DNA from 3 places in the Kitasatospora sp. NPDC056327 genome. Region 3 is predicted to be linked to each of the others. Evidence: riboswitches for the same ligand, from Rfam matches in the RefSeq annotation. Region 3 holds a riboswitch; each other region holds the start of a gene.
What was found. A riboswitch is a leader RNA that binds a small molecule or an ion and turns the genes downstream of it on or off. The one in region 3 is predicted to bind cyclic di-AMP.
Positions count from the first base shown of each region.

Region 1 (11,005 bases), on a different contig from region 3:
GTGGTGGGTGGACCGGGGGCTGCTGGTGCTGGCGGCCGGGGCGTTCGGGCTGAGTGCGGTGTCCCTCTGGTGGGCGCTGCCGGGGGTCGCGGCGGCGTTCGCGGCCGGTGTGCGGACGGAGCGGGTGCGGGAGGCGGCCGTCCTGCTGGTGGTGCTGGTCTCGGCCGGGACACTGGTCGCCGTCCTCGTTCCGGACCGGTCGGTGCAGGTGACGTCCTTCGTCTCCGTCCTGGTCTGCGCCGGGATGGGCCCGTGGATGGTGGGGCGGTTCTGGCGGCAGTCCCAGGAACTGGTGCGGGCCGGCTGGGAGCGCGCGGAGCGGGCCGAGCGCGAGCAGCGGCTGGTGGCCGAGCAGGCGCGCCTGCGGGAGCGGGCCCGGATCGCCCAGGACATGCACGACGCCCTCGGCCACGACCTGAGCCTGATCGCGCTGCGCGCCGGTGCCCTGAAGCTGGCGCCCGACCTGGCCCCACCGCACCGGGACGCGGCCCGGGAGATCCGGGCGGGCGCGGCCGCCGCCGTCGAACGCCTCGGCGAGGTGATCGGCATACTCCGGGACGAGAGCGACACGCACGCGGCCCGGGGCCCCGCCGACGCCGGCCTCCCCCAGTTGGTGGGGGAGGCGGCCGCAGCCGGTCTGGACGTCCGGCTGACCGTCACCGGTGAGCCGGACGGTCTGCCGCGGGCGGCCGAGCACGCGGCGTACCGGGTCGTCCAGGAGGCGCTGACCAACGCGGCCAAGCACGCTCCGGGCGCGCCGGTCACGGTGGTGGTGGCGTACGACCGGGACGGCGCCCGCGTCCGGGTGGTGAACGGCCCGTCCGGGGCCGGTGCCGAGCGGTGCCCCGGTACGGACGGTGCCCCGGCTGTGGGCGGCCGCGGTCTCATCGGCCTGGCCGAGCGCGTCCGGCTGGCCGGGGGCGCCTTCCGGCACGGGCCGTGCTCCGACGGCACGGGCTTCGAGGTGGAGGCCGACCTGCCGCGTTCCGGCGCCCCGGCCGGCCCGGTCCCGCCGCCGCCGGCGGTCTCGCCGGCCCGCGAACTGCGCCGGGCGCGCCGCCGGGTGGGCCGGATGATGGTGGCCGTCGTGCTGGTACCGCTCTCCGTCGCGCTGACACTCACCGCCGTGCTGCGGGGCTGGACGATCCACACGACCGGCCGGGCCGTCCTCGACCCCGCCGACTACGCCTCGCTCCGCGTCGGACAGGAACGGGCCGTCGTGCAGCGATTTCTGCCGGAACGTCAGTTTCCGTACCATCCGTCCGTGGGCGACCCGCCACCCGGTGGAGAAGGAGTGACGTGCGAGTACTACGCCATGACGGCAGACGCGTTCAACAACGACCGCTCCGGGGACGCGTACCGGCTCTGCTTCCGGGACGACGTGCTGATCTCGCTGGACGCCCTGGTCCAGTGAGCGTCCGGAGCCGGTGGCGCGTTCGGAGCGCCGGATGAACGGGCAGCGGGAGGAAGGGGCCCGCGTGCCGATCCGGGTGCTGATCGCCGACGACGAGCCGATGGTGCGCGCGGGCGTGCGGGCCGTCCTCACCACCGCCCCGGACATCGAGATCGTCGCCGAGACGGGTGACGGGCGGGAGGCCGTCGACCTGGTCCGGCGCCACCGTCCGGACGTCGCCGTGCTGGACATCCGGATGCCCGGCGTGGACGGCATCGCCGCCGCGGCCGAGATCCGCCGCAGTGCCGTCACCACTCGGACGGGGGCTTCGACCGGCATCGTCATGCTGACCACCTTCGGTGAGGACGACTACATCCTGCGGGCCCTCGGCGGGGGCGCCAACGGCTTCCTGATCAAGTCCGGTGAGCCGGAGGAACTGATCGCCGGCGTCCGGTCGGTGGCGGACGGTGCCGCCTATCTGTCACCAAGGGTGGCCGCCCGGGTGGTGGCCCACCTCGCCGCCGGCGGGGCCGGCGGTCCGGCCGACCGGCGGGCCGCCGCCCAGCGGCAGGTGGCCGGGCTGACCGCCCGCGAGCGGGACGTGCTGGCGCTCGTCGCCGCCGGGCTGTCCAACGGCCAGATCGCCCGCCGGATCGGGGTGGTGGAAGGGACGGTGAAGGCGCACGTCAGCAGCGTCCTGGCGCGGCTGGGGGTGGCCAACCGGGCCGCCGCGGCCGTCCTCGCGCACGAGGCCGGCCTGACCGGGAGCCCACCGGGCTGAGTCCGTGCTGCCGGTGCCCGGGGCGGGTGCCGGCCCCGGTCCCGACGGTGTCGTCGGCGCGGGTGCCAGCAGCAGCGGGCCGAGCAGCCGCACGCCGCCCAGCGCGGTCACCGCCGCCGTCGCGGCCGGCAGCAGGGCGACGACCACAGCGGCGGTGACCGTCGCGCCCAGCACCGATCCGGCGGTCACGTCGTGCGGGTAGTGGACCCCGGCGGCGACCCGCAGGGCGGCCGTGCCGAGGCCGACCGGTACGGCGAGCCACGCCAGGCGCGGCCGCAGCAGCACCAGACCGGTGGCGAGGGCGACGGCGAGCGTCGCGTGGTTGCTGGGGAACGACCAGTCGCCCGGCGGAGGGCAGTCGGCGAGCGCGGTGGACGGCAGGCCGGGCAGGGCCCGGCAGGGCCGTTCCTCGTCGACCACGAGCTTCAGCGCCTCGCTCGCCCCGTACGCGAGCACCGTGCCGAGGCCGGTGAGCGCGACGCCCGCGACCGCTCCGGCGGCCCGCCGCCCGCGCGCCGTCCACCAGCAGAGCGCGAGCAGCAGGCCCAGGAGCAGCAGGCCCGCCTCGGTGGCGGGCTCCAGCAGGGCGGCCGACCCGTGCGGGGCGTCGGCGACGGCATCGGCCGCGCGGCGGTAGCCGGTGGCCGACCAGCCGGTGACCACGTGGACCGGTCCACCGCCGCCCCCGCGTGCGGGCGCCAGCCACCCGACCGTGCCGGCACCCGCGCCGAGCAGCAGCACCGCGAGGACCGTTCTGTACCTGAACGTGTTCGTCATGCCACGGAAGGTAGGCGTCCGGGGTGGTGCCGCACCCGACCCGAAAGACAGATGCGGCCCTGGACGATCGTCAGGGTTGACCCGCCGCACCGGCGTGTGCAGCCCCGCCCGCCCGCCTGGTCCCGCTCCCTGGGCCGACTCCGGCTGACGCAGGAAGTCGGCGGGTCCGACTTCCTGCGCCGGTAGCAGGGGAGGGGGTGAGTGCCGGCGGGCACGGGGCGCCCGGAGAGCTACCGCCCGGCCCGGCCGCGCGCAACGCGGGCCGGGCGGGCCGGTGCCTGGGCCGGGCCCGGGGCCGCCGACACCGGAATTCGGCGGACCCGGCACGCTCCGCGGCGTGATGCCCCACGCGGCCCGGGGCCGGCCGCCGGGCCCGAAGCCCCGGCGGATTGGTGCCGGCGGAACCGGGGGCCGCCCGTTCGGGGACTCGATGAGCCGACACCCCGCGGGGCCCGGGATCCTGTGCGGTCCCGGGGCCGCACAGTGGGGCCGCACAGCGGGGGCGGACAGTGGGGGCGAGGCACGGCGGCGGTCCGGTGAAGCGGTGCCGGTGGGAACTGGGTTCACCGGCACCGGAAGCCGATGGGCCTGACACCTCATGCGCTGCGGCGTGAGGCGCCGGCCGGACCAGGGCCGGCCGCCGGGGGCCGAAGCCCCGTGATGGGGAGTGGTTGCGGAACCCGGGCCCGCCTGGGCGGGAAGTCGGCGGGTCCGACTTCCTGTGCGGAGTGATGTTTCCGGTGTCCCGGGGGTGGCCGTCGGGGCCGAAGCCCGACGGGAGGTGGTGGCGCCGGTGGCCCGGGGTGTCGTCCAGCCGGAAGCCCGTGGGCCCGATGTTCCGTGCGGCGCGACGTCCGGGGTGACCAAGGAGCGGCAGCCGGGGCTGTGCCCCATGGCGGATCGGGGAGTGCCGACGGAACTCGCGTCGGCCGGCGCCGGAAGTCGATGGGCCCGGCGACTCGTGCGTTGTGTCCTGGGGGGCCCGGTGGAGCGAGGTGGGGAGGTGTCGGCCGGGCCCGGGCGGCCTGCCTCCGTGGGAAGTCGACGGGCTCGACCTCCTGTACGGCGCGATGCCCTTCGTGGCCCGGGTTCGGTTGTCGGGGGCTGGAGCCCGGCGGTGGGTGAGGTGGCGGACAAGCCCTGGGTCCGCGTGTGCGGGAAGTCCGCGGGTCCGACTTCCCGCGCGGCCGGGGCCCTGCGCAGGCCGGAGGCCTGCTGCGCCCGGGGCGGGTGTCCGGGGGTGAAACCCGGCGGCGGGTGGGTGGGGCGGGCGGGTAGGTTCGAAGGGTGACGACGAATCCCCCGGGCACCAAGCTGATCCTCCTCATCACGACCCACCGGGTGGCACCCGGCCTGCTGTCCTGGCCCGCCTGGGAGGCGCTGCGGTCGGCCGGGCGGGTGCTCGCCGCCGACGCCGGTCACCCGCAGGTGCCCGCCGTGCGGCAGGCCGGAGTCGAGGTGGAGATCGTGCCGCCCGGCTCCGCTCCCGCGCTGGCCCGGCTGCTGACGGGGACCACCCCCGGAACCGCCGCCGCGCCCGCTCCGACGGTTTGGCTGGGCAGCCCGGACGGCGATCCGGGGCTGACCGACGCGCTGGCCCGCCTCGCGGTCGAGCACGCGGGCGAGGTCCCGGAGATCGAGGTGCTCCCCGGCTCCTACGACCTGCCGGGCGCCCGCCTGCTGGACCTGGTCTCCGTGATGGACCGCCTCCGCTCGCCGGGCGGCTGCCCGTGGGACGCCGAGCAGACCCACGCCAGCCTGGTGAAGTACCTGGTCGAGGAGGCCTACGAGCTGGTCGAGGCGATCGAGGAGGGGGACCGCGACACGCTCCGCGAGGAGCTGGGCGACGTCCTGCTCCAGGTCTTCTTCCACTCCCGGATCGCCGAGGAGCACCCCACCGACGCCTTCACGATCGACGACGTGGCGGGCGACATCGTCGACAAGCTGATGTACCGGCACCCGCACGTGTTCGGGGACGCCGAGGCGAACGGCGCGGCCGAGGTGGAGGCCAACTGGGAGGCGCTCAAGGCGGCCGAGAAGTCGGACCGCGAGTCGGTGCTGGACGGCGTGCCGGCCGGGCTGCCCTCGCTCGCCCACGCGGCGAAGCTGGTGTCACGGGTGCGGCGGGCCGGGTTCACCGGGGTGCCGGACGAGCCCTACGAGCTGCCCGCCGAGCTCACGGCGGAGTCGGCGGGCCGGCTGCTGCTGGCGCTGGCGCAGCGCGCGCACGACGCCGGGGTGGACGTCGACGCCGCGCTGCGGGCCGCGGCGCGCGGCTACCGGGACGCGGTGCGCGCCGCGGAGGGCCTGAAGCCCGCGCCGTGACGTGGCCCGCGCCGTGACGTGGCCCGGGCCACAGCGGAGCCCGCGCCGGGGCCGGCCGTCAGGCCGCCGCGGCGTCCGGCACCGGACGGCGCCGGACCGGGACGACGACCTCGCCGATCGCCTCGCCGACCAGGGCGACGAGTTCGGCGAGCCGTTCCAGGTCGAGGTGGTCGGGCAGTTCGGCGAGGGAGACGACCCGCTCGCCGTCCGGCCCGGCCACGCAGAACAGGTCGATCGGGCCGAGGTGCTTCTCGGCGGTGTCGACCAGGGCGGCGACGTCGCTGGGGCGGCGGATGTCGCCGCAGACGCCGACGACGGGGCAGCCCCGCCGGTCGAGCTCGGCGGCGAGGTCCTCGGCGATCCCGACCCGCTGGTCGGCGATCAGCATCCCGACGGTCCCCTCCGCGGCGAACCGGCGGGCGAGACCCGCCCCCGAACCGCCGTCGAGGACGGCGATCACGACGACCGACCCGGTGACCCGCATGGTCCAGCTCCTCCCTGTGGGCGGCTCCGCACCGGCGCCCACGGACATCTTGCGGAGGATCGTAGGCAGGTCCTGACCCTCCGCAACAGGAATTACCCCTCAGGTGACCAGGCTCACGCCTGTTGCGCCCGGCGGACATTGCGCACGGCCGCTCCTGCGTGTACATGGCACGCGGCCGGCGGGCCGCCGCCGCCCGCGAGCACGCCGTGCGCCGGCCGGGACACGCTCGGGATACCGTCGACCCATGCCAGCTCAGTCCGACGCCGCCCGTCCGCCCCTGTTCACCTGGGAGTTCGCCGCCGATCCGTACCCGGCGTACGCGTGGCTGCGCGAGCACGAGCCGGTGCACCGGACCACCCTGCCGAGCGGGGTGGAGGCGTGGCTGGTCACTCGGTACGCGGACGCCCGGCAGGCGCTCGCGGACAGCAGGCTCTCCAAGAACCCGGTGCACCACAGCGAGCAGGCGCACCGCACCGGCCGGGTCGGCATCCCGGGCGAGCGCCAGGCCGACCTCATGACGCACCTGCTGAACATCGACCCGCCGGACCACACCCGGTTGCGCCGCCTGGTGTCGAAGGCGTTCACGCCGCGCCGGGTGGCGGCCTTCGAGCCGAGGGTGCAGCAGTTGACCGACCGGCTGATCGACGGGTTCGCGGCCCGCGGTTCCGCCGACCTCATCCACGAGTTCGCCTTCCCGCTCCCCATCTACGCGATCTGCGACCTGCTCGGGGTGCCGGCCGAGGACCAGGACGACTTCCGGGACTGGGCCGGGATGATGATCCGGCACGGCGGCGGTCAGCGCGGCGGCGTGGGGCGCGCGGTGAAGCGGATGCGGGCCTACCTGGCGGAGCTGATCCACCGCAAGCGGGCGGACCCCGGCGACGACCTGATCTCCGGGCTGATCCGGGCCAGCGACCACGGGGAGCACCTCACCGGGAACGAGGCCGCGGCGATGGCCTTCATCCTCCTCTTCGCCGGTTTCGAGACGACGGTCAACCTGATCGGCAACGGCGTGTACGCGCTGCTGCGCAACCCGGGGCAGCGCGCCCTGCTCCAGGAGTCGATCGGGCGCGGCGAGAGCGCGCTGCTGGAGACCGGGATCGAGGAACTCCTGCGCTACGACGGACCGGTGGAGCTCGCCACCTGGCGGTTCGCGACCAGTCCGCTGACCATCGGCGGGGTGGCGATCCCGGTCGGCGACCCGGTGCTGGTGGTGCTCGCGGCGGCGGACCGGGACCCGGCCCGGTTCCCGGACGAGAACACCCTGGACCTGGCCCGGACGGACAACCCGCACCTGGGCTTCGGCCACGGCATCCACTACTGCATCGGCGCCCCGCTGGCCCGGCTGGAGGGGCGGGCCGCGCTGACCACCCTGCTGTCCCGGCTGCCGGACCTGCGGCTCGCCGCGGGCCCGGAGGAGCTCCGCTGGCGCGGCGGTCTGATCATGCGTGGACTTCGTGAACTTCCCGTGGAATTCACGCCGGAGAAACTGCCCGCCGGGGCACTTCCGAACGACGGGAACGGCCGGCCGGACGGCGGATGACGGTGATCGGCGGCAGCAGGGGAAGGCGTGCGACACGCTGACGGATCGTCGCCGACCTGCGGTTTCACGGGTCATGAACCCGCATCAATCCGGACAAACATCCTCGGTTGGTAGGCAATCATTCACATGACGTGATGTTCGTGTGATGTCGGCGATATGAGCTTGTGATTGCTCTGATGATCTGTCTAGTCTCCGGGGAGCCCGCTGCTGCGGGCCCCGTGCGCGGAACGCCGAGTCCTGCCCGTCGCGCTCCGGGAAACCGACCAGAACCCTGGGCAGGGGCGGGGGACCCAGGTTTTGCGCCGTCTCCCACGGCTAGGGGTGAAGCCGCCTCCGCGCGGCCGGGCCACCTCCCGGTCCGAACCCGACAGCTCACCTCGCAGGCGTGCGGAGAGGGACGTCTCATGCTGTTCGTTGGAACTGGCCGTCACCGTCGTCGCACCCAGGCCGAGAAGGCCATCGCCGTCGCCGGTGTCGCCGGCGTCGGACTCGCGATGCCGATCCTGAGCGCCACCGGCGCCTCCGCCGCCCCGGTCTCCACCTGGGACTCGGTCGCCCAGTGCGAGAGCGGCGGCAACTGGAGCATCAACACCGGCAACGGCTTCTACGGCGGTCTGCAGTTCACCTCCAGCACCTGGAAGGCGTACGGCGGCAACGCCTTCGCGCCGCAGGCCAACCAGGCCTCGAAGGCGCAGCAGATCTCGGTCGCCGAGAAGGTGCTCGCCTCGCAGGGTCCGGGTGCCTGGCCGGTCTGCTCCAAGAAGGCCGGACTGACCAAGGGCGGCGCCCCGGCGGCGGTCGACACCTCGACGGACGCCAAGCCGGCCGCTCCGAAGCCGCAGGCCCAGCCGCAGCAGGAGGCCCCGAAGCAGGAGGCCCCGAAGCCGGCCGCGCCGAAGCACGCCGCCCCCAAGGCGCAGACCCCGCAGGCCGCCCAGGAGCGGACCGCCAAGCCGTACGCCCCGAAGCACGCCGCCCCGAAGCCGCAGACCGCACCGGCCCCGCAGGCCCAGCAGCAGGCGCCGTCGTTCGCCGGCAAGTCCGGCTGGGACGCCGACGCCAAGGTCTTCTGGTACCAGAACAACGGTGGCTGGTACTGGACCAGCCACCAGGACGTCTACCAGCAGTACGCCGGCCAGGCCGCCGCCCCGGCCGCCGCGCAGCAGCAGGCCGGCCAGGGCTACACCGTCCGGTCCGGCGACACGCTCGCCGGGATCGCCGCCTCCCAGCACGTCCAGGGCGGCTGGCAGGCGCTGTACGACGGCAACCGCGGCACCGTCGGCACCGACCCGAACCTGATCGTCCCGGGCCAGGTCCTGGCCCTCGCCTGACGCCGCGCCGACCGGCCCGTGACGCGCCCGAGGGGCCGTTCCCGGTCGATCGGCCGCCGCCCCGAAGGGCCGTACCGCGCCCCGGCCGGCCGCGCCCCCGGGGTGCGGCCGGCCGGCGTTCGGTCCCCTTCGTCCCCATCCGGGCCTCCCGGGTCGGGCAACCAGGTGAACTACCGGTGGGTAACCGGGCCACACGCTGAGACGGAACCGAGGTCGACGTGGCCCGGACAGTCCGTGCGGTTAGGCTCTGGTCGTAACGACTCCGCAATCGTCCGGCCGACCGGCATCCACCGTCAGCCGAACCTGCTTCCGCTAGGAGATGCCTCGTGCCGTCCATCGATGTCGTCGTCGCCCGTGAGATTCTCGACTCGCGCGGCAACCCCACGGTCGAGGTCGAGGTCGGCCTCGACGACGGCAGCACCGGCCGTGCCGCCGTTCCGTCGGGTGCCTCCACCGGTGCGTTCGAGGCGCTGGAGCTCCGCGACGGCGACAAGAACCGCTACTTCGGCAAGGGCGTCGAGAAGGCCGTGCTGGCCGTCATCGAGCAGATCGGCCCGGAGCTGGTCGGCTACGACGCCACCGAGCAGCGCCTGATCGACCAGGCCATGCTCGACCTGGACGCCACCCCGGACAAGTCCTCGCTCGGCGCCAACGCCATCCTGGGCGTCTCGCTGGCCGTCGCGCACGCCGCCTCCGAGGCCAGCGACCTGCCGCTGTTCCGCTACCTGGGCGGCCCGAACGCGCACGTCCTGCCGGTCCCGATGATGAACATCCTCAACGGCGGCTCGCACGCGGACTCCAACGTCGACATCCAGGAGTTCATGATCGCCCCGATCGGCGCGGAGTCCTTCTCCGAGGCCGTCCGCTGGGGTGTCGAGGTCTACCACACGCTCAAGGGCGTGCTGAAGGAGCGCGGCCTCTCCACCGGTCTGGGCGACGAGGGCGGCTTCGCCCCGAACCTGGACTCCAACCGCGAGGCCCTGGACCTCATCGTCGAGGCCATCCAGAAGGCCGGCTACGTGCCCGGCAAGGACATCGCGCTGGCTCTGGACGTCGCCGCCTCCGAGTTCTTCGAGGACGACGCCTACCAGTTCGAGGGCAAGGCGCTCACCTCCGCCGAGCTCATCGAGTACTACGCCGGCCTGGTCGCCGCCTACCCGCTGGTCTCCATCGAGGACCCGCTGGACGAGTCGGACTGGGACGGCTGGAAGGCCATGACCGAGAAGCTGGGCGACAAGGTCCAGCTGGTCGGCGACGACCTGTTCGTCACCAACCCGGCCCGCCTGGCCCGCGGCATCGAGACCGGCACCGCCAACGCGCTGCTGGTGAAGGTGAACCAGATCGGCTCGCTGACCGAGACCCTGGACGCCGTCGAGCTGGCCCAGCGCAACGGCTACCGCTGCATGATGTCGCACCGCTCCGGCGAGACCGAGGACGTCACCATCGCCGACCTCGCCGTCGCCACCAACTGCGGCCAGATCAAGACCGGCGCCCCGGCCCGCTCCGAGCGCGTCGCCAAGTACAACCAGCTGCTGCGCATCGAGGAGATCCTCGACGACGCCGCCGAGTACGCCGGCCGCGGCGCCTTCCCGCGGTTCAAGCACGAGGGCTGAGCCCGCCCGGCGGCGCCCGGCCGGTCCCGCCGGCCGCCCGGTAGCGCACGCCTGACCGGTGCCCCGCCGTTCACCCCGTAGGGTGGACGGCGGGGCACCGTCGCGACCAGGAGGGGACACCGGAGATGGCAGGCTGGAGGATCCCGGGCTTGGCGGCCCGGCCCCGGTTCACGAGCCGGGCGACCGTCCTCGTGCTGGTGCTCTGCTCACTGGTGGCGATCCTGGCGTACCCGACGCGGCAGTTCATCTCGCAGCGCTCGGAGATCTCGGCCCAGCGGGCCCGGGCCGAGCACGCCCGGCAGCAGGTCGAGCAGCTGCGCCGGGAGAAGGCCCGCTGGCAGGACCCGGAGTACGTCAGGGCGCAGGCCCGCACCCGGCTGCACTACGCGATGCCGGGGGAGACCCCGTACATCGCGGTGGACCCGGCGGCCCGGGACGCGGCGAAGTCCGCGCTGGGCGCGCCACCGCCCGCGGCCGGTCCGGCCGCCGCTCCGGCCAAGGCCGCCCGGCCCTGGTACGCCAGTGTCTGGGACTCCGTGGACGCCGCTGCCGCCGCCCCGGCGGCACCCGTCGCCCCGCCCCCGGCCGCCCCGGCGCAGCCCGCCCCCTCCTCACCACCCGCCCCCGTCCCCGCTGGAGACAGCTCCCCCCATGACCACTGAGAACCACCCCAACGTCTCCGACGAGGACGTCGCGGCCATCGCCGCACAGCTCGGCCGGGTCCCGCGCGGTCTGCGCGGCGTGGCCCACCGCTGCCC
Region 1 is NZ_JBHJRC010000032.1:1,555-12,559, reverse strand. It holds gene ACFCX4_RS07680 (sensor histidine kinase) at 1-1,414, shown strand, start outside; gene ACFCX4_RS07675 (response regulator) at 1,449-2,174, shown strand; partial or broken gene ACFCX4_RS07670 (phosphatase PAP2 family protein) at 2,325-2,951, opposite strand; gene ACFCX4_RS07665 (MazG family protein) at 4,239-5,276, shown strand; gene ACFCX4_RS07660 (SDR family NAD(P)-dependent oxidoreductase) at 5,335-5,760, opposite strand; gene ACFCX4_RS07655 (cytochrome P450) at 6,005-7,303, shown strand; cyclic di-AMP (ydaO/yuaA leader) riboswitch at 7,554-7,703, shown strand; gene ACFCX4_RS07650 (transglycosylase family protein) at 7,708-8,634, shown strand; gene eno (phosphopyruvate hydratase) at 8,961-10,247, shown strand; gene ACFCX4_RS07640 (septum formation initiator family protein) at 10,397-10,909, shown strand; gene ACFCX4_RS07635 (DUF501 domain-containing protein) at 10,881-11,005, shown strand, end outside.
Region 1: linked by a shared signal. The riboswitch ahead of ACFCX4_RS07650 (transglycosylase family protein) and the one ahead of ACFCX4_RS02340 (M23 family metallopeptidase) in region 3 are both predicted to bind cyclic di-AMP.

Region 2 (6,253 bases), on a different contig from region 3:
AGGCCGACATAGGTCTGGAACCACCCCGGCAGTACGTCGTTGAAGCTGTGCCACCAGCCCGACTTGTTCGCCTCCCGGACCAGGCCGAGCAACGCCTCGCGTTCGAGGCCGTCGTCCACGCCGTAGAGGCTGAGCAGGTCGGCGACGTCACGTTCCTTGAAGCTGACCCGGCCGAGTTCCATGCGGCTGATCTTGGACTCGGAGGCGCGAATCGCGTAGCCCGCGTCCTCGCGGGTGATGCCGCGCGTCTCGCGGAGCCGGCGCAGCTGGGAGCCGAGGAGGATCCGGCGGACCATCGAGCCGCCGCCCGGCTGAACTGTGGTCATGCGGTCCTAACCTCCACCTAGGGCAAACAGCGCACAGTCTGCCATCAGATGAGCGCTCACGGTGCCGATACTGACGGATGTTCCTATCAGTTCTGCACTCCGCACACCAGGATGCACGTGCATCCGGCGCTTGCATATGCCATTTGAACGACTGCACGTGAATCGACTCTTGCATCTGCAGTGAGCGCAGAGCACGATGGTGCACGTGCACCTGCACATCCCTGGCAATCCCGCGGGCTCCGCGTCGACCCCACGCGCGACTCCGTGCACCGGCCCGGCAGCGCCCCCGCGCCTCCGGGCCACGTGCGCGCGCGCCTGGTCGAGGGGCGGCCGCGCGGCCGAGCGAGTCGGAGGTGACCGGCATGACCCCGGCGGGTCCAGCCGTGTCCGCCCCCTTATGGGAGGAGCTCTTCATGAGCACCGGAACGGCTTTGGCAGTCGACCCCCATGTGGTCACCTGTACGCTCGCTCCCCGCTATGAAGCCGTAAGAACCGCGCGCGACTTCGCCAGGACCGCCCTGCAGCGCTGGGGACTGGGCGAGCTCTTCGACGACGTCGCGCTGGTGGCCTCGGAGCTGGTGACCAACGCGCTGCGGCACGCCATCGGCGCGTGCCCCACCGCGGCGGACGACTACGACTTTCCCATGCACCCGGCGGCCGAGGGCCGGCTGCCGATCCGAATAAGCCTCGTTCACCGTGCGCCCCAGGTGGTCTGCGCGGTGAGCGATCCCAGCAGCACCGGCCCGGTGGCCCGGGAGGCGGACTTCGTGGCGGAGTCCGGCCGGGGCCTGCACCTGGTCGACTCGTTCAGCCGCTCCTGGGGATGGCACCCACTGGGCGGCGGCAAGGTCGTCTGGGCGCTGTTCGAGGCGGAGGAGGCACAGCGGACGGCACCCGTCCCGGTCCCCGTCGCCGAGTTCGGCGGACGGCACCGGCGCTCGGCCTGACCCCGGCCGCGGCGGGACACCCCTCCGGGACCCACCGCACCGCGGAACACCGGCCGGCACCGGACCGAACGGCACTTCGACGCATCAGCACCCCGGACATGGCGACCGGCGGCCCTCGGGCAGCGGGCACCGGCAGCCACCCGGCGGTGCGCCCCTCCGATCCGCGTGCGGCGGCTCGGCACGGCGGCGGACGGCGGAGGCCTCCTGGAGCGGCGACGGCGGCACCGGCGTCCGGACGGACCCGGACCCCCGGCGCTCCGGCCCGGGAGTCAGGACACCCGGAGCGGACGGTCCGGGGGCGAACGGTCCGGCGGAACGGCCCCGGACACGAATAAAGGCCGTCGTGGTGTCAGCACCCACGACGGCCCCCCGATGGTGAAGCCGGCGACCGGTCAGACCGCCAGGTGGTCGAACTCCCCGTCCTTGGCCCCCAGGAGCAGTGCGGCGATCTCGGCGCGCGTGTAGATGAGCGCCGGACCGTCCGGGAACCGCGAGTTGCGCATCGCCACGTCGCCTCCCGGAAGGGCGGCGAACTCGACGCAGTTCCCCTGCGAATTGCTGTGCAGGCTCTTCTGCCAGACCACGCCCTCAAGGTCGGTGGCGGCCATCCCGTTGTACGTGTCGAACGGGTCGTAAGTGTTGTGCGTGTCGTGCATAGAAATCTCCCGAAGAGCTCCGGAGTGGGTCGTTCAGCTCGGCGCCCCCGGCCACGGCCGAACGGCCGGGCCGGCCCCGTACCGGCCCGGCACACCGCCTCACTTGACGTGATGATAGCTCCAGTGCACGTGCATCAGCACGGGACGTTGCAGGTGCACGGCCTTTTCGACACCGAACCGGAACTCTTCACAAGGCACCCACCTGACGGTACGTAAGCGGACATAGCAGACTGAATCGGCAAGCCGTCGCTAACCGCCCGTAGGCGACCACCCGCCGATTGTTGATCTTCGAACGCCGGGAGTCGCACTCCCGTGACCCTCCGTCAGACCGTCCGCGCGCTGTGAGACATCTCACGCGCCACCCCGGCAACGCAAGACCCCTTCCGGCGCATCCCCATCACTGCCGGGCGAACTGCCGACCGGGCGTCTGGTATGTCCGCTTTTGCGGGCTGCCGCCCCGCTCGGCACGGCAGCCGACTGCAGGCCGGGCGGGGCGATGTCCTACGATCTCCGCCATGAGCACCGCAGCCATCCCGGGCGCGCCACTGCCCGTCCGCACTCCAGGCTCCCGTGCGCGGGGGCGCCACCGCCGTCCCGAGCGCCCCGAGATCCCGGCCGGTTCCCCGGCCCTGCTGCTCGCCGTCCCCGCGGCCGCCGGGCCGGAATCCCGCTCCGTGGTCGAGGAACTGCTGTCCATCGTCCGCAGCGAGCAGAACGGCGTGCGGACCGCAGCCGGATACCTGCCCTCCGGCGACGCCGACGGCGGGAACCACGGCGAGCGCACCGTCGCCGAACTGCTGGCCGAGGCCGCCGAGGCGGGCCTGCCCGCGCCGGTCGTGGTGCCGCTGGTGCCCGGGCCGCACGACTTCCTCCCCGCCCTGCACGAGCTCGCCGCCGAGTACGGCGCGCCCGTCACCGACGCGCTGGGCCCGCACCCGCTGCTCGCCGAGGGCGTCCACGTCCGCCTCTCCGAGGCCGGACTGGCCCGCGCCGACCGGGCCCGGCTGTTCGCCATCGCGACCGCCGCCGACGGCGTGGTGCTCACCACCGCCGGCGGTAAGGCCGCGGCCGACGCCGCCGGCATCACCGGCATGCTGCTGGCCGCCCGGCTCGCCGTGCCGGTCGTCCCCGCCGCGCTGGACGTGCCCGGCTCGGTCGCCGACGCCGTCGCCCACCTCAAGGAGATGGGTGCCCAGAACCCGGCGTTGGCCCCGCTGGTGATCGGCCCCGAGGCGGACGCGGAGCTGCTCGCCGCGGCCGCCGAGGAGTCGGGCTGCCCGTCGGCCGCACCGCTGGGCGCCTACCAGGCGGTCGGCCAGCTGGTCGCCTCCACCTATCTGGCCGCGCTGCCGGCCTTCGACCCCGCCGACGCCGGGGAGACCGACGCCGAGGAGAGCGGCTCCCGGGCCGGCGGGCGGCACGCCGCCCAGTAACGGCACCTGCCAGGACCGCGCGGGATACCGCGCGAAGGGGCCCGGAACGGACGCACCGTTCCGGGCCCTTTCGGCGTCCGGCGACCCGAGCCGGCGGGCGACGGTGCTCCGGCCGGCCGGGCGGGGTGCCCACCGCGGCGCCCACCGCCGGGCGCCTCCGCCGCCACCGCGATGACGCCCCCTCCGCTGACGCCCCGGTAGCGGGCGCGGACCCGGGCGGGCCCGCGCCGGAGCGGGGTGACGGAGGTTCCGCTGACGGGCCGGATGGTGACGGGACCGCAGACGCCGACGGAGCCGCCGTTCCCTGCGGGCGAGCCGGGCGGGCCGAGCGGATGCTCCGCCCGCCCCCGGGGCGGTGGTACCGGGTGTCGCCGGGGTCGCCCTCCGGGACTCACCGGAGAACCCGGGCCGCGCGCACGACTGATCCGCCCGCCGCCGGTCGCCGCGCAGCCGGCGCCCGAGGCGAACTGGTGAGGCGCTTCAGGACATCTGATGAGCATTGAAGATATTTCGGGCGAGATGTCCGTTCTGATCCGATTTACCACCCAATGACCTCAACTCGACCCGTTGGCCCGGCGATCGCTTGGCCGCCCGCCCACCGGCGCCCGCCGGCGGGCGAGCCTCCCCCGGTGCGACCGGGCCGCCCCGACGCCCCGCCCGCACCCTGAGGCACAGGCAGGTGCGGTGCCCGCGAAGGACGTTGCCGAAAGCCGGGCATTTCTGATCATGAAGGACGACCAATCGACCCGCGAGCCGTAAACCGTGACGAGCGTCACACATGTTTGCGGTTTGAAGCCGCCTCTGCTTAACGTGCTCCCCGTTCGTGGCCACACGGACCCAGCTCGTTCGCAACGCCGAGTCCTGCCGTCGGGCGTGCTGGAAGTGCAATGCACCACGGCAGGAGCGGGGGAACCACAGGTAGTTCGCCCAGGACCGGTCCTCGGACCGGCCCGGGGCTAGGGGTGAAGCCGCGTCCACAGCGCGGCCGGGCAACTCCGGCCCGAATCCGACAGCTCACCTCGCAGGCGTGGGAGAGGACCGCGTCTTCATGCTGCCCACCAACGGCACCCGTCTGTCCGGCCGTACCCGCCGCGCGATCGCCGCCCTCGGCGTCGCGGGCATCGGCCTCACCGTTCCCTGCCTGACCACCGGCACCGCCTCCGCCGCGACCGTCGCCACCTGGGACAAGGTCGCCCAGTGCGAGAGCGGCGGCAACTGGAGCATCAACACCGGCAACGGCTTCTACGGCGGTCTCCAGTTCACCGGCTCCACCTGGGCCGGCTTCGGCGGCACCGCGTTCGCCGCGCGCGCCGACCTCGCCACCAAGGACCAGCAGATCGCGGTCGCCGAGAAGGTCCTGGCCGTCCAGGGCCCCGGCGCCTGGCCGGTCTGCTCGGTCAAGGCCGGCCTGACCAAGGGTGGCACCCCGGCCGCCGTGGACACCTCGACCGCCGCCGAGCCGGCCCCCGCCCAGACCCCGGCGCCTGCCGCCAAGCCCGCTGAGAAGCCCGCCGCCAAGCCCGCCGAGAAGCCGCAGGCCCAGGCCCAGGCGCCTGCCGCGGCCGACGCCGCCACCGGGGGCCAGGACCGGCAGCAGCACCGTCAGCAGGCCGGTTCCCGGGCCGCCGCGGACTACACCGTGGCCGCCGGCGACTGGCTGTCCGGCATCGCCGACCGGAACAAGGTCCAGGGCGGCTGGGAGCGGCTGTACGAGCTCAACCGGGCCACCCTCACCGAGGGCCCGCACACCATCTACCCCGGCCAGCGCCTCGACCTGGGCGACCGCGCCCAGGGCCAGGGCTTCGACTGGTTCAACCGTGCCCGGGGCGGCGCGCAGGACACGGACCGGACCCCGGCCACCGAGTCCGCGGCCAAGCCGGCCACGAAGCCGGCCACGAAGCCCGCCGCCCAGGCCGAGACCCCGGCGCCGGCGCCGACCGCCACCGGCGGCATGGCCGCCGCCGTCTCCTTCGCCCAGTCGAAGGTCGGCCAGGCCTACGTCTACGGCGGCACCGGCAACGGCGGCTGGGACTGCTCCGGCCTCACCCAGGCCGCGCTGCGCGCCGCGGGCGTCTCCGTCCCGCGCGTCGCCGCCGACCAGGCCGCCGCGTCCACCCACGTGTCGCTGGACGCCCTCAAGGTCGGCGACCTGCTGTTCTGGTCCAACAACGGCAAGGACTCCGGCGTCTACCACGTCGCGCTCTACATCGGCGACGGCAAGTACGTCGAGGCCGCCAACCCGAGCTCGGGCGTGCGCCTGCAGACCGTCGCCAACTGGGCGCCGGACTTCGCCGGCCGGGTCTGATCCGGGAACGCCCGGTGCCCCGGGGAGCGTGCGACCGCTCACCGGGGCACCGGCACGCCCGGCCCCGCCCCGGTGGCCGGACCGCCCCCGGGGCCCGGCCGCCGCACGGTCATGGTCAAAGCGGGCCGCAGCGGGCATGCTGCTGCTCTGCACCCGAGGAGGAGTCACCATGGCCCAGGTCACCGTCTCGCTCGACGCCAACCTCGCGATCGACGCGATGATGCTGTCCGGCACCAAGAGCCCGCAGGACGCCGTCGAACTGATCCTCCGCGACTACCTGGAGCGGGGCCGGCGCACCGAGACCCGCACCGGTGACGCCGCCGACGGCCAGCAGGGCCATCGAGACGCAGCCGTAGAAGGGGGCGACGGAAGGGTCGAGCAGGTGGGCGCGGGCCTGGTCGCGGTGGTGGAGCCAGTGCCCGGCGCGGGCGGTGAGCAGGACGGCGAGGGCGGCGGCGGACAGCGCCCAGACGAGCTGGCAGGCCACGCGTTGGCCGGGGAGCTGGTACGGGAGGGTCGCGCCGGCGTTGGCGAGGATCGCCGTACCCATGACGCAGGCGTACCAGTTGGGGCCGAGATGCCGCAG
Region 2 is NZ_JBHJRC010000385.1:635-6,887, forward strand. It holds gene ACFCX4_RS33420 (helix-turn-helix domain-containing protein) at 1-326, opposite strand, end outside; gene ACFCX4_RS33425 (ATP-binding protein) at 740-1,273, shown strand; gene ACFCX4_RS33430 (DUF397 domain-containing protein) at 1,666-1,929, opposite strand; gene ACFCX4_RS33435 (hypothetical protein) at 2,445-3,362, shown strand; cyclic di-AMP (ydaO/yuaA leader) riboswitch at 4,205-4,403, shown strand; gene ACFCX4_RS33440 (transglycosylase family protein) at 4,390-5,667, shown strand; partial or broken gene ACFCX4_RS33445 (C4-dicarboxylate ABC transporter) at 5,978-6,253, opposite strand, start outside.
Region 2: linked by a shared signal. The riboswitch ahead of ACFCX4_RS33440 (transglycosylase family protein) and the one ahead of ACFCX4_RS02340 (M23 family metallopeptidase) in region 3 are both predicted to bind cyclic di-AMP.

Region 3 (11,005 bases):
CCCAGTGGTAGACGGGGTAGAGCGCCAGGGACCAACCGATGCAGAGGAAGGTCACCGACATCACCGCGCTGAGGATCGCCCAGGGGAACATCACCACCTGGTGGACGACGGCCTTCCAGCCGGCCGCGTCCGCGAGGCGGGCGACGGCGGCGCCCCAGAAGCCCGGCCGGGCGGGCTTGACCGGCGCCGGCGCGGGCACGTCCAGGGCGAGCAGGCCGCGCACCCGGGAGCGCTCCAGCCGTCCGAAGCCCCGGGCGGTGGTGGTCAGCGCGGCCAGCACCGGCACGCCGAGCACGGTGACGAAGGTGCCGAGGCCGATGGAGAACATCGCCACGGAGACGGCGAAGCCGGCGAGTGCCACCGGCAGGCCGGTCAGCGTGAAGCCGACCTCCCGGTAGAAGTAGGAGGTGAAGGGGGCCCGCCAGGCGTACGGCGGGTCCTCGGTGCGCCGGGCGACGGCGCGGCGGCCTTGACCGCCGTCGTCACCGCCGTACGCGTCGTACCCGGGGCGGCCGTCGTACGCGTCGTCCTCGGTGCGGTACATGGTGTGGGTGCTCATGGCCGGCTCTCGGTCCCTCGGGTCGGTCGCGGTTCGGGCTCGTCGGACGGGTCCTTCCGACCCCTGAAGCCTGTCAGGAACGCGAGGCGGCCGACATCCGGCTCCCCGCCGGACCGGGGTGGGGTTATCCCCCCCTGAACGGCGCGCCCGCGCACCGCCGGACCCGCGGCGGACCCCGGCCCGGCGCCCGGCCGGACGTCGTCGGCGAGGAGCGCGTACTGGTACGCGTCGCGCCACCCGTCGTGGCGCGGGAAGTCGTGCCGGACCCGGCCCTCCAGCCGGAAGCCCGCCCTGGTCAGCACCCGGACCGAGGCGGTGTTGCCGACGTCCGTCCGGGCCTCCAGCCGGTGCAGGCCGAGCGTCCCGAAGGCCAGGCCGCACAGCAGCCCGACGACCTCGCCCGCGTAGCCGAGCCCCCACACGTCGCGGCGCAGCGCGTACCCGAGGGACGCGGCGCGGTTCGGGGCGAGGCCGAGCGCGGCGCTGCCGATCGGGACGGCGCGGGCCGGGTCGTCGGCGTCGGCGAGGCGGGTGACGGCCAGCCGGTAGACCTCCCGCTCCTCCTTCTCCGCCTCCTCCAGGAAGAGGGCGATCTGGTCGGCGCAGGTCTCGCGGTCGCGCGGTTCGAACGGGAGGAAGCGGGTCGCCTCCGGGTCGCCGAACACCGCGTGCAGCGCGTCCGCGTCCTCGGGGGTCTGGTGGAACTCGCGGATGGCCAGCCGGGGGCCGGTGAGTCGGACGGGGACCATGGCTCCCGACCCTATCCCCGACCAGCGGTTACGGTTCGTGGTTATGGAAGACGAAGACCTGCGGCTCGCCCCGCGCACCAAGGCCGCCGACCTGCTCGCCTGGGCGGAGGCGCAGGGCCGCGAGCCGGTCGCCGGGGCCCCGCTGCGCGCGGTGCTGGCGCTGCTGGAGCTGGGCGGGGGCAGGGTGCACGACGGCTGGCCCGAGCTGACCTCCGCCGCGGTGGAGCACCTGCTGTACGAGCGGCTGTACCTGTACGTCCAGCCGGAGCCGGGCCAGGACCCGCTGGCGTACGGCGCGGCGGTGCGGCTGTTGATCGACCACCAGCGGGCGGCGAAGCGGCTGAACGCCAAGCGGCAGGAGCGGCTGCACGCCGAGGCCGAGTGGCAGGGCGAGGTGGCGGCCGGGCTGCTGCGCCGGGCGGACCTGGTGACCTGGCCCCGGCTGTACACGCTGCTGCTGCGCGCGGCCGGGGTGGACACCGGCGACGGGGCGGCGGTGCGGGCCTGGCTGGAGGGTTTCCGGGCGCTGCCGGAGGAGGAGCGGTCGGCGGCGTTCTCGGCGCTGGAGGAGGACGGCACCCTGGATCCGGTGGACGACGGGGGCTGGTACGCCGGGGCCCGGACGCTGGCGGTGGGGATGGCGACGGACGGCGCGCGGCGGCTGCTGGAGCAGGGCCTGATGCGGCGCAGCTACCGGAACCTGGCGGAGCTGACCACGCTGGGCCGGCCGATGCCGGACGAACTGGCCGGGGACTTCGGGGCGTTCGAGGAGGCCGCGGCCCTGGCGGCGCTGGAGCTGGCGGGCACGTGGACGGTGCCGGGGCTGCCGGGCCTGCTGGTGAACGAGTTCCCGGAGCTGGCGCCGGAGCCGGGGCAGGCGGAGATCGACGCCTATCTGGCGGGCCTGGAGCAGGCGGACGGGAGCGAGGACGGGCACGAGCAGGAGGACGGGCACGCCGGGGGGCCGGTGGGCCCCGGGGAGTAGCGGCACCGCTCCCGGGAGGGGCCGGGGTCTCCGGGCCGGGAGGCGTCAGAGGCTGACGCCGCGCTGCTCGAACCAGCTCTCCGGGTCGACGGGGGCGCCGCCGCCGGGGCGGACCTCGACGTGCAGGTGCGAGCCGGTGACGTTGCCGGTCGCGCCGACCTTGCCGATCTGCTGGCCGGGGAGGACCTTCCCGGAGGCCTTGCTGATCGAGTAGAGGTGGCAGTACCAGATCTCGGTGCCGTCGGGCAGGGTCTCGACGATCCGGTAGCCGTAGGAACCGGCCCAGCCGGCCGAGGTGATGGTGCCCTGGCCGACCGCGAGGACGGGCTCGCCGGTGTCGGCGGCGAAGTCGAGGCCGGTGTGCAGCTTGGCCCAGTAGCGGGCGCTCTGGCCGTAGTGGGCGGAGAGCCGGTAGTTGCGCACCGGCAGGGTGATGGCGGCGAGCTTGGCCTTCTCGGCCTCCTCGGCGACCCGCTTGGCCTGCTCCTGCTGGGCGACCTGGGCGGCGCGCTTGGCCTCGGCTTCCTGGGCGGCCTGGACGCGGGCCTGCTCCTCGGCCGCGGTGCGCTGGCTGTCGGCCTGCAGCTGGATCCGGGCGGCGAGGGCGAGGCCGGGGTCCGCGGAGAGCGCGACCGGGGCCTCGTCGGGCGACTCGACGGCGGGCGCGGCGGCCGGGGTGGCCGAGGCGAAGCCGGTGGCGCCCAGGGTGGCGGCGACGGCGGTGACGCCGAGCAGCGGAGCGGTGCCGCGGCCCTGACGGGGCATCCGGTGCCGGTTGGTCTCGACGGCGGGCGGGGCCGTCTCGTCGGCGGGGCCCGCGAACGGACCGGGACCGCCGAAGGGGCCCGGGTGGTCGAGCAGCTGGGTACCGGCGGAGCCGGAGGGGTGTGCCGGGGTGTGCGTCGACGCCACGGAGGCGCGCTCCTTTCCTTCCTTCGCGCCTACCGGGTTAGCTGACGGGTTCGGAGCAGGAAGGTCTCCTACGGCTGGTCCCGGACGGTGCCGGGGCCTGCCGATTCACCCCAAGGAACGTGGTTCCCCGGCTCCCTGGCCTGCCCTTGGGCCGGCCGGCGGGATTAGGCGACGGCGCACGGTGCCGTCTGGGTACGGCGTTGAGGACCGCGCTGCGTTATCAAACGTTAATCCGAGAGGCCCCCGATTCCAAGCCATCCGTTGGTGACGGCGGGATACGGACCGGGCACCACGCGGCCCGATGGGCGTTTTGGGACGTTTGACGACAACTGACACTACCGAACGTGATAGGACGTCAACGAACGACCCCCCATCTGAGTACCCCTACTCATGTGCCGGGCGCGGATCCGCGGCCATCCTGGCGCCATGAGCACACCGATGCAGTCCCGCACCACGGCCGCCTATCACATCCAGGCCGTGCTCTCCTTCGCCCTCTCCGCCACCGCCCTCGGCTTCGGGATCGCCTTCCTCCCGGTGGGGCCGTGGACCCGGGCCTTCCTCGCCGTCGGCCTGCTCTACACGATCACCTCCACCTTCACCCTCGCCAAGGTGGTCCGGGACCGGCAGGAGACCACCGAGCTCGTCACCAGGGTCGACCAGGCCCGGCTGGACAAGCTGCTGACCGAGCACGACCCGTTCAGGGTGGAGGGGGTCTGACCGGTCCGCCCGGCCGGCGGACCGGAAGAGAGGCGCAATAGCTTGACGGCTAAGGCTATTAGCCTTAGCTTTATGGCTATCGGCGCTTCGCCGACGATCCCCGCCCGAGGAGGCACCCATGAACGGCACCGTCGCCCCCGCCACCCGTCACCTGGATCTGCCCGGCGGGCGGATCGCCTTCGACGACACCGGCCACGGCGAGGGCGTCCCGGTCGTCCTGCTCCCCGGGATGCTCGACAGCCGGGCCGCCTACCGCCACCTGCGCCCGCTGCTGACCGCCGCCGGGCGCCGGGTGATCACCATGGATCTGCGCGGGTTCGGCGAGTCCTCGATCCACTGGGACGACTACTCCCCCGCGGCGATCGCCGGTGACGTCCTCGCCCTGCTGGACCACCTGGACATCGACCGGGCCGTGCTGGCGGGCAACTCGTACACCGGCGCCAGCGTCGTCCGGGCCGCCGGGGAGGCGCCCGGGAGGGTCGCCGGGATCGTCCTGCTGGACGCCTTCGTCGAGAACGTGCCGCCGACCGCGCTGCAGCGCCTGGTGGTCGGCGCGATGGGCGCACTGCTGGTGCACTCGCCCGCGTTCTGGGGCCTCTACCACCGCAAGGCGGCCTACCCGGGGCCCAGGCCGGCCGACCACGAGGAGTACGTGGCCGGGCTGGTCGCCGCGATGCGCACCCCCGGCCGCAAGGCCGCCACCCGCGGCTACGTGCACGGCGACTCCTCGCCCGCCGGCTGGACCGCCGCCGTGCGCTGCCCGGCCCTGGTCGTGATGGGCTCGAAGGACCCCGACTTCCCCCGGCCGGAGCTGGTCGCCGACCGGCAGGCCGCCGCGCTGAACGCGCGCAAGGTGATGATCGAGGGCGCGGGACACTACCCGATGGCGGACCACCCGCGGGCCACCGCCGACGCGCTGCTCACCTTCCTCGCCGACCTGGTCTGAGCACCGCCCGGCCGCCCCGGCCGGCCCGGCCCCGGCAGCCCCCCGACCGTCCCCAGCCCTCCCAGGAGAACCGCGATGCCCCGAGTGGGACTGACCCCCGAGCAGGTCGTCGGCCACGCCCTCGCCCTCATCGACGACCAGGGCCCCGAGGCCCTCACGCTGGCCGCCGTCGCCGCCCGGGCCGGGGTCGCCGGCCCTTCGCTGTACAAGCACGTCAGCGGCGGTCTGGCCGAGCTGCGCCGGCTGATCGCCGTCCGGGTGACCGGGGAGCTGGCCGACCGGCTCGCCGAGGCGGCGCTGGGCCGGAGCGGGGACGCCGCGGTCGCCGCCGTCCTGCGCGCGTACCACGCGTACGCCACCGAGCACCCGCACCGGTACGCCGCGCTGCCGCAGGCCCCGCAGCCGGACGAGGACCTGGCCGCGGCCGCGGCCCGGCTGGTCGGGGTGATCGTCGCGGTGCTCCGGGAGTACGGGCTGGAGGGTTCCGAGGCGATCCACGCCGCGCGCACCTTCCGCGCGGCGGCCCACGGCTTCGCCGCGCTGTCGACCGGCGGCGCCTTCCGGCTCGCCGAGGACCTCACGACGACCCAGGACCGCCTGATCACCGTGCTGACCGCCGGTCTGCGCGACTGGCCCCGGTCCTGAGCGCGGCCGCCGTACGGCGGCAAGCGGCAGGCGGCACAGCACGGCAGCACAGCACGGCGGCAGGGAACGCCGAAGGGCCCGGAGCGGGATGCTCCGGGCCCTTCGCTCTGGTGTGGGGCTAACAGGACTTGAACCTGTGGCCTCTTCCTTATCAGGGAAGCGCTCTAACCGTCTGAGCTATAGCCCCGTACCGTCCGACCCCGCCTCACGGCGGCACGTCGTACGGAGAAGGGTACCGGACCCGCGGGGGGTGTCCGCACACCGGGAGAACAGGTGCCACGGGGCCTGCCGTTCTGCCCACCCACCACAGGCTTAAGAAATAAGGTATTAAGAATTAACTGCCCCATAAGGAACCGGAGAGGCCGGGAATCCCGTGGACCCGCGCAGCAGCCCCACCGCGCGCAGCGCCATGCGCTGCGTCCGCCTACTGCTCGGCTGCACCAGCGCCGCCGACCTGCTCTCCACCGTGCTCGCCGAGGGGCCGGGATGGATCACCGGCGAGGGCTCGGCGCTCTACCTGCTGGACCCCGCCGGAACGCTCCGGCTCACCGCCTCGCACGGTCTGCCCGACTGGGCCCACGAACGCTACAGCGTGGTCGACCCGGCCAGTGACCTGCCCGCCGCGATGGCGCTCAAGCTGCGCCGTCCCTACCTGCTGAGCCCCGAACGCACCAGCGTCGACTACCCGAACCGCAACGCCGGGATGGGCACCGGCATGGTCGCCATCGTCACCCTGCCGCTGCTCGTCGACGAGCGGCCGATCGGCGTCCTGGCCCTCGCGCTCGCCCACCGGGGGACCGTCCCGCGGCGCGACCTCGACGTGCTGGAGACCCTCGCGGACGCCTGCGCGCACCGGCTCGCCCACCTGCTGGAGCACGCCCGGACGGATGCCCGCCCGGCCCCGGCCAGGCCCCCCGGAGCGCCCGGCACCCCGGCGAACGGGGTGCGCCCCGGACCGGGGCCCGGCGGCGACCCGGCCTCCGGGACGGCGCACCCGCTGCTCTCGCTCGCCGTCCGGGCCGCCGGGCACGGCGCCTTCGAGCGCGACCTGGTCACCGGCGAGACCTACTGGGACGCCCAGGCGCTGCGGCTGGTCGGCCGGCCCGCGCCGGAGGACGGCGGTCCGGCGCCCGCTCCCGACCTCGACCTCGTCGTCCACCCCGAGGACCTGCCGGACGTCCAGGCCGCGCTCGCCGAGGCGCTCGCCACCGGCGGGCCGTACCGGATCCGCTACCGGGTGCCGCGCCGGGCGGGCGGGGTGACCCGGATCGAGGAGACCGGCGAGGTCATGCTGGACGTGCACCGCCGGCCGGTCCGGATCTCCGGGCTGATCGCCGACCTCGACCACGGGCGCGCCCCCGACGAACGTCCCCGCGGGGAGCGGTCCGCCCGGCACGCCGCCGGGGTGGGCGGTGAGCGGGCCTCCTCGGCCGCGGCCCGGTCGGCGCTGCTGCTGGCGCTCACCCGGGCGCTGTCCCGGGCGGTCACCGTCCGGGACGTCACCACCACCGTCACGGACGTCGCCCGGCCCGCCTTCGGGGCGGCGAGCATCGTCCTGGACCTGGTCGACGAGGGCCGGCTGCTGCCCGTCTCGCACACCGTCTACGGCGGGCCCCGGCGCACCGAGCTGACCCGGCTGGCCGACCTCTCGGAGGGCGTGATGCAGCGCGCCCTGGCCCGCTCGGCCCCGCTGTTCAGCGAGCCGGCCAGACGCGTGCGGGTGCGCGGCCGGGGACGGCCGGCGGGCACCGGGACGATCTGCGGGACCGGCGGCGGCGCGGGCGAGGACGGCGGCGGGCGGACGAACGGTGCCAGCAGCCGGCTCACCCCGGCCGCCTGGGCGGTGCTGCCGCTGGTCGCCTCCGGGCGGCAGGTCGGCTCCTGCCTGATCACCTTCGCCACCGAGCGGGTCTTCAGCCGCGACGACCGCACCCTCTACTCCGCCTTCGCCGGGATCCTCGCCCAGTCCCTGGAACGGGCCCGCCTCTACGACACCCACCACCACCGGGCCACCGAGCTGCAGCGCGCGATGCTGCCGCGCACCCTGCCCCGGCTGCCCGGGATCGCCAGCGCCGCCCGCTACCTGCCGAGCACCGAGGGCATGCAGATCGGCGGCGACTGGTACGACCTGCTGCGGCTGCCGGACGGCCGGATCGGTCTGGTGATCGGCGACGTCCAGGGCCACAACGCGGAGGCCACCGCGGTGATGGGCCAGTTGCGCAGCGGCCTGCGCGCGTACGCGACCGACGGGCACGACCCGGCCGCCACGCTGGCCCGGACCAGCCGGCTGCTCGCCGAACTGGACACCGAGCTGTTCGCCACCTGCCTCTACCTCACCCTCGATCCGGCCGACGGCACGCTGCGGGCCGCCCGGGCGGGGCACCCGGCGCCGGTGCGGGTCACCGAGGACGCCCGGGCGGTGGAGCTGGACCTGCCCGGCGGTCCGCCGCTGGGGGTCGCCCCGGACCGGCCGTACCCGCTGGCGGTGGAGCACCTGTCGCCGGGCGAGACGCTGCTCGTCTACACCGACGGCCTGGTGGAGGACCGCGAGGAGGACTACGACGAGTCCGTGCAGCGGATGCTCGGCGGGCTGGAACTGTGGGCGCGCAACGCCGGTCCGGTCCGGGTCGAGCCCGGTCCGGCCCTGGAACGGCTGGCCGATCTGCTCACCCTCAACGTGACCGAACGGCGTTCGCGTCCGGACGATGTCGCGTTACTGCTGTTGCACCGGTTGTCGGCTGTGCACCAGAGGGGCTGACGGGACACCGGTCGGGGGTCCACGCACCGTCCGATCGGGCCCGAAGCAATTTGGATTGGCACGGTATTGACAGGATATCGACGAGATCCGGTCACTTGGCGGGATCCGTTCACACCTTCGTAGGATCATCACCCTAGAATTCGCGGCGTGACGATGACTCAGTGGTGCGCAACGGCAACAGGTGTGCTCGCCGCCCTCGCCCTCGTGGCCGCCGCCCGCTACCGCGCGGTCTCCGCCACCCAGCGCCGCCGGGTCGTCAAGCAGCAGCGCGAGATCACCCGGCTCAGGGAGCAGCTCGACGCCGAACTCGCCCGCCGCGGCGCCGAACTGGCCGCCGTCCAGCAGGAGCAGGAGCTCAACGCCTCCACCCAGCGCGCCTTCCTCAGCGTGGCCCGCAGGATCCTGGTGATGGCGCACGACCAGCAGGCCCTGCTGGACGAGATGGAGCGCACCCACGACGACCCGGCCCTGCTGGAGGGCCTGCTCAAGGCCGACCACGCCGCCGCCCAACAGGCCCGCCTCGCCCAGACCCTGGCCGTGCTCTGCGGCGCCCGGGCCGGACGCCACTGGCCCGAGCCGGTCTCGCTGGAGGACGTGGTGCGCGGCGCCCAGTCCCGCATCCTGCCCTTCCAGCGGGTGATGATCCGCAGCCGGATCGAGACCGCCGTGGTCGGCGCGGCCGCCGAGGCGCTGATCCACGCCGTGGCCGAACTGCTGGACAACGCCACCCGCTACTCCCCGCCCAGCACCCAGGTGTTCGTGGCGCTGATGCCCGTGCACAACGGCGCCGTCATCGAGATCGACGACGGCGGTGTCGGCATGCCCGAGCAGGCCGTGGCCAAGGCCTCCGCCGCCCTGGCCGGCGGCTCCACCCTGGAGCTGTCCCGACTCGGCGAGGTCCCGCAGCTCGGCCTGGCGGCGGTCGGCCGGCTCGCCGACCAGTACGGGTTCCGGGTCACCCTCGGCTCCGCGCCCTCGCCGTACGGCGGGGTACGGGTCGTGGTGCTGCTGCCGAACGCACTGCTCACCGACCCGCTGCCGCCGACCGTGCCGGGACTCGGCCTGGACGACGCGGTGTTCGGGAGCGGCCCGCGCCGCGACATCCCGCCGGCCGCGCCGCACCGCCCGGCGCGGCCCGGACGGGCCGGCGCCCCCGGACAGGGCGTCCAGGGCCCGGGCGGAACCCACGACCCGGCGCCGTACTCCCCCGCGCCCTACGGGTCGATGCCCTACGACGCGGTCCCGCAGGACGCGATGCCCCACGGCGCGGTGCCGTACGACTCGGCCCCGTACGACGCCCCGGCACCGTACGACCCGACGCCCCACGGCCAGGCGCCCCACGACCCGGCGCCCTACGACCCGGCGACGGCCTCCGGGTACCCGCCCGCGTACCCGCCGGTCACCGGCTACCCGCCCGCCGGCGGCCGCGCCGCCCCGGCCGGCCCGCCGCCCGCCGCGACGCCTCCCGCGCCGCCGGCCGACGCCGCCCCGCCGCCGCTGCCCCGCCGGAGCCACCGCCGCGGCCGCGCCGCCGGCCGGCCCGCCGCGAACGCCGGCACCCCGCCGCCCGCCCCGCCCTACCGGTCGGCCCGGCAGGCGCAGGCGTTCATGACCATGTTCCAGGCCGGCACCGCCAGCGGCCGTTCGGCCGCCCGGGCCAACTCCCCCGCCCCGCAGGCGTACGCCGGCCCCGCCGCGCCGCAGGACCCGGCCACCCGTCCGGATCCCGCGGCGTACCCGGACCCGAAGGCCCACCCGGGCCCGGACGCGTACCAGGCCCACCCCCGGGGCCGGTACGACGAGAACCGGTTCCCCTCCCCGGGCCACTCCCCGGCCCCGCACGACCCTTCCCTTCCCGCTTCCCCCCAGCTTCCCCAGCGCTCCGGAGAGTTCCATGACCACCACCCCTGACCTCGGCTGGCTGCTCGCCGACATCATCAACGTCCCCGAGGTCCAGCACGCCGTCGTGGTGTCCAACGACGGCCTGGAGATCGGACGCAGCGAGGGCATCGTGCGGGAGGACGCCGAACGGCTCGCCGCCGCCTGCTCCGGCCTGCAGTCGCTGGCCCGGGGCGTCGCCCAGGGCTTCGGCGGTCACGGCAGCGCCACCCGGCAGATCATCATCGAGTACGGCGGCGGCTACCTCTTCGTCGTCGCCGCCGGAGCCGGCGCCCACCTGGCCGTGGTGACCGGCGAGGGCGTCGACGCCGGCCTGGTCGCCTACCAGATGCAGGTCCTCGTCGAGCGGATCGGCACCCACCTCACGAGCCCGCCGCGCGCAGACCTCGCGGCGGGGGGCCACCGGTGAGCGGCGGTCCGGTCCGCCCCTACGTCATCACCGGTGGCCGCAGCCGGTCCACCCGCGCCGAGCTGGCCGTCGAGAGCCTGGTCAGCGCCCTGCCGGACCGGCCCGCACTGCCCGACGACGCCCTGCTCAACCGCGAGCACCAGCGGATCCTGGACCTCTGCCGCAGCCTGCTGTCGATCGCCGAGGTGGCCGCCCACCTCGGGCTGCCGCTCGGCGTCGTCAAGGTGCTGGTCGGCGACCTCTGGGACCTCGGCGCCGTCCAGGTCCTCCCGCCCGTCCCGCAGGCCGAGCGCCTGCCCACCACTCTTCTGGAAGAGGTGCTCGTTGGCCTCCGCCAACTCCGCTGACCCGATCGCCGGGCCGGTCCCCGGAACGATTCCCGGCGCGGTCCCCGACCCGGTGTCCGGCCCGCCCGCCGAACCCCAG
Region 3 is NZ_JBHJRC010000008.1:24,640-35,644, forward strand. It holds gene ACFCX4_RS02325 (sensor domain-containing protein) at 1-559, opposite strand, end outside; gene ACFCX4_RS02330 (GNAT family N-acetyltransferase) at 556-1,308, opposite strand; gene ACFCX4_RS02335 (hypothetical protein) at 1,352-2,293, shown strand; gene ACFCX4_RS02340 (M23 family metallopeptidase) at 2,339-3,205, opposite strand; cyclic di-AMP (ydaO/yuaA leader) riboswitch at 3,218-3,386, opposite strand; gene ACFCX4_RS02345 (YiaA/YiaB family inner membrane protein) at 3,632-3,922, shown strand; gene ACFCX4_RS02350 (alpha/beta fold hydrolase) at 4,041-4,868, shown strand; gene ACFCX4_RS02355 (TetR/AcrR family transcriptional regulator) at 4,944-5,513, shown strand; tRNA gene ACFCX4_RS02360 (tRNA-Ile) at 5,627-5,700, opposite strand; gene ACFCX4_RS02365 (SpoIIE family protein phosphatase) at 5,887-8,271, shown strand; gene ACFCX4_RS02370 (ATP-binding protein) at 8,425-10,182, shown strand; gene ACFCX4_RS02375 (roadblock/LC7 domain-containing protein) at 10,166-10,579, shown strand; gene ACFCX4_RS02380 (DUF742 domain-containing protein) at 10,576-10,926, shown strand; gene ACFCX4_RS02385 (ATP/GTP-binding protein) at 10,979-11,005, shown strand, end outside.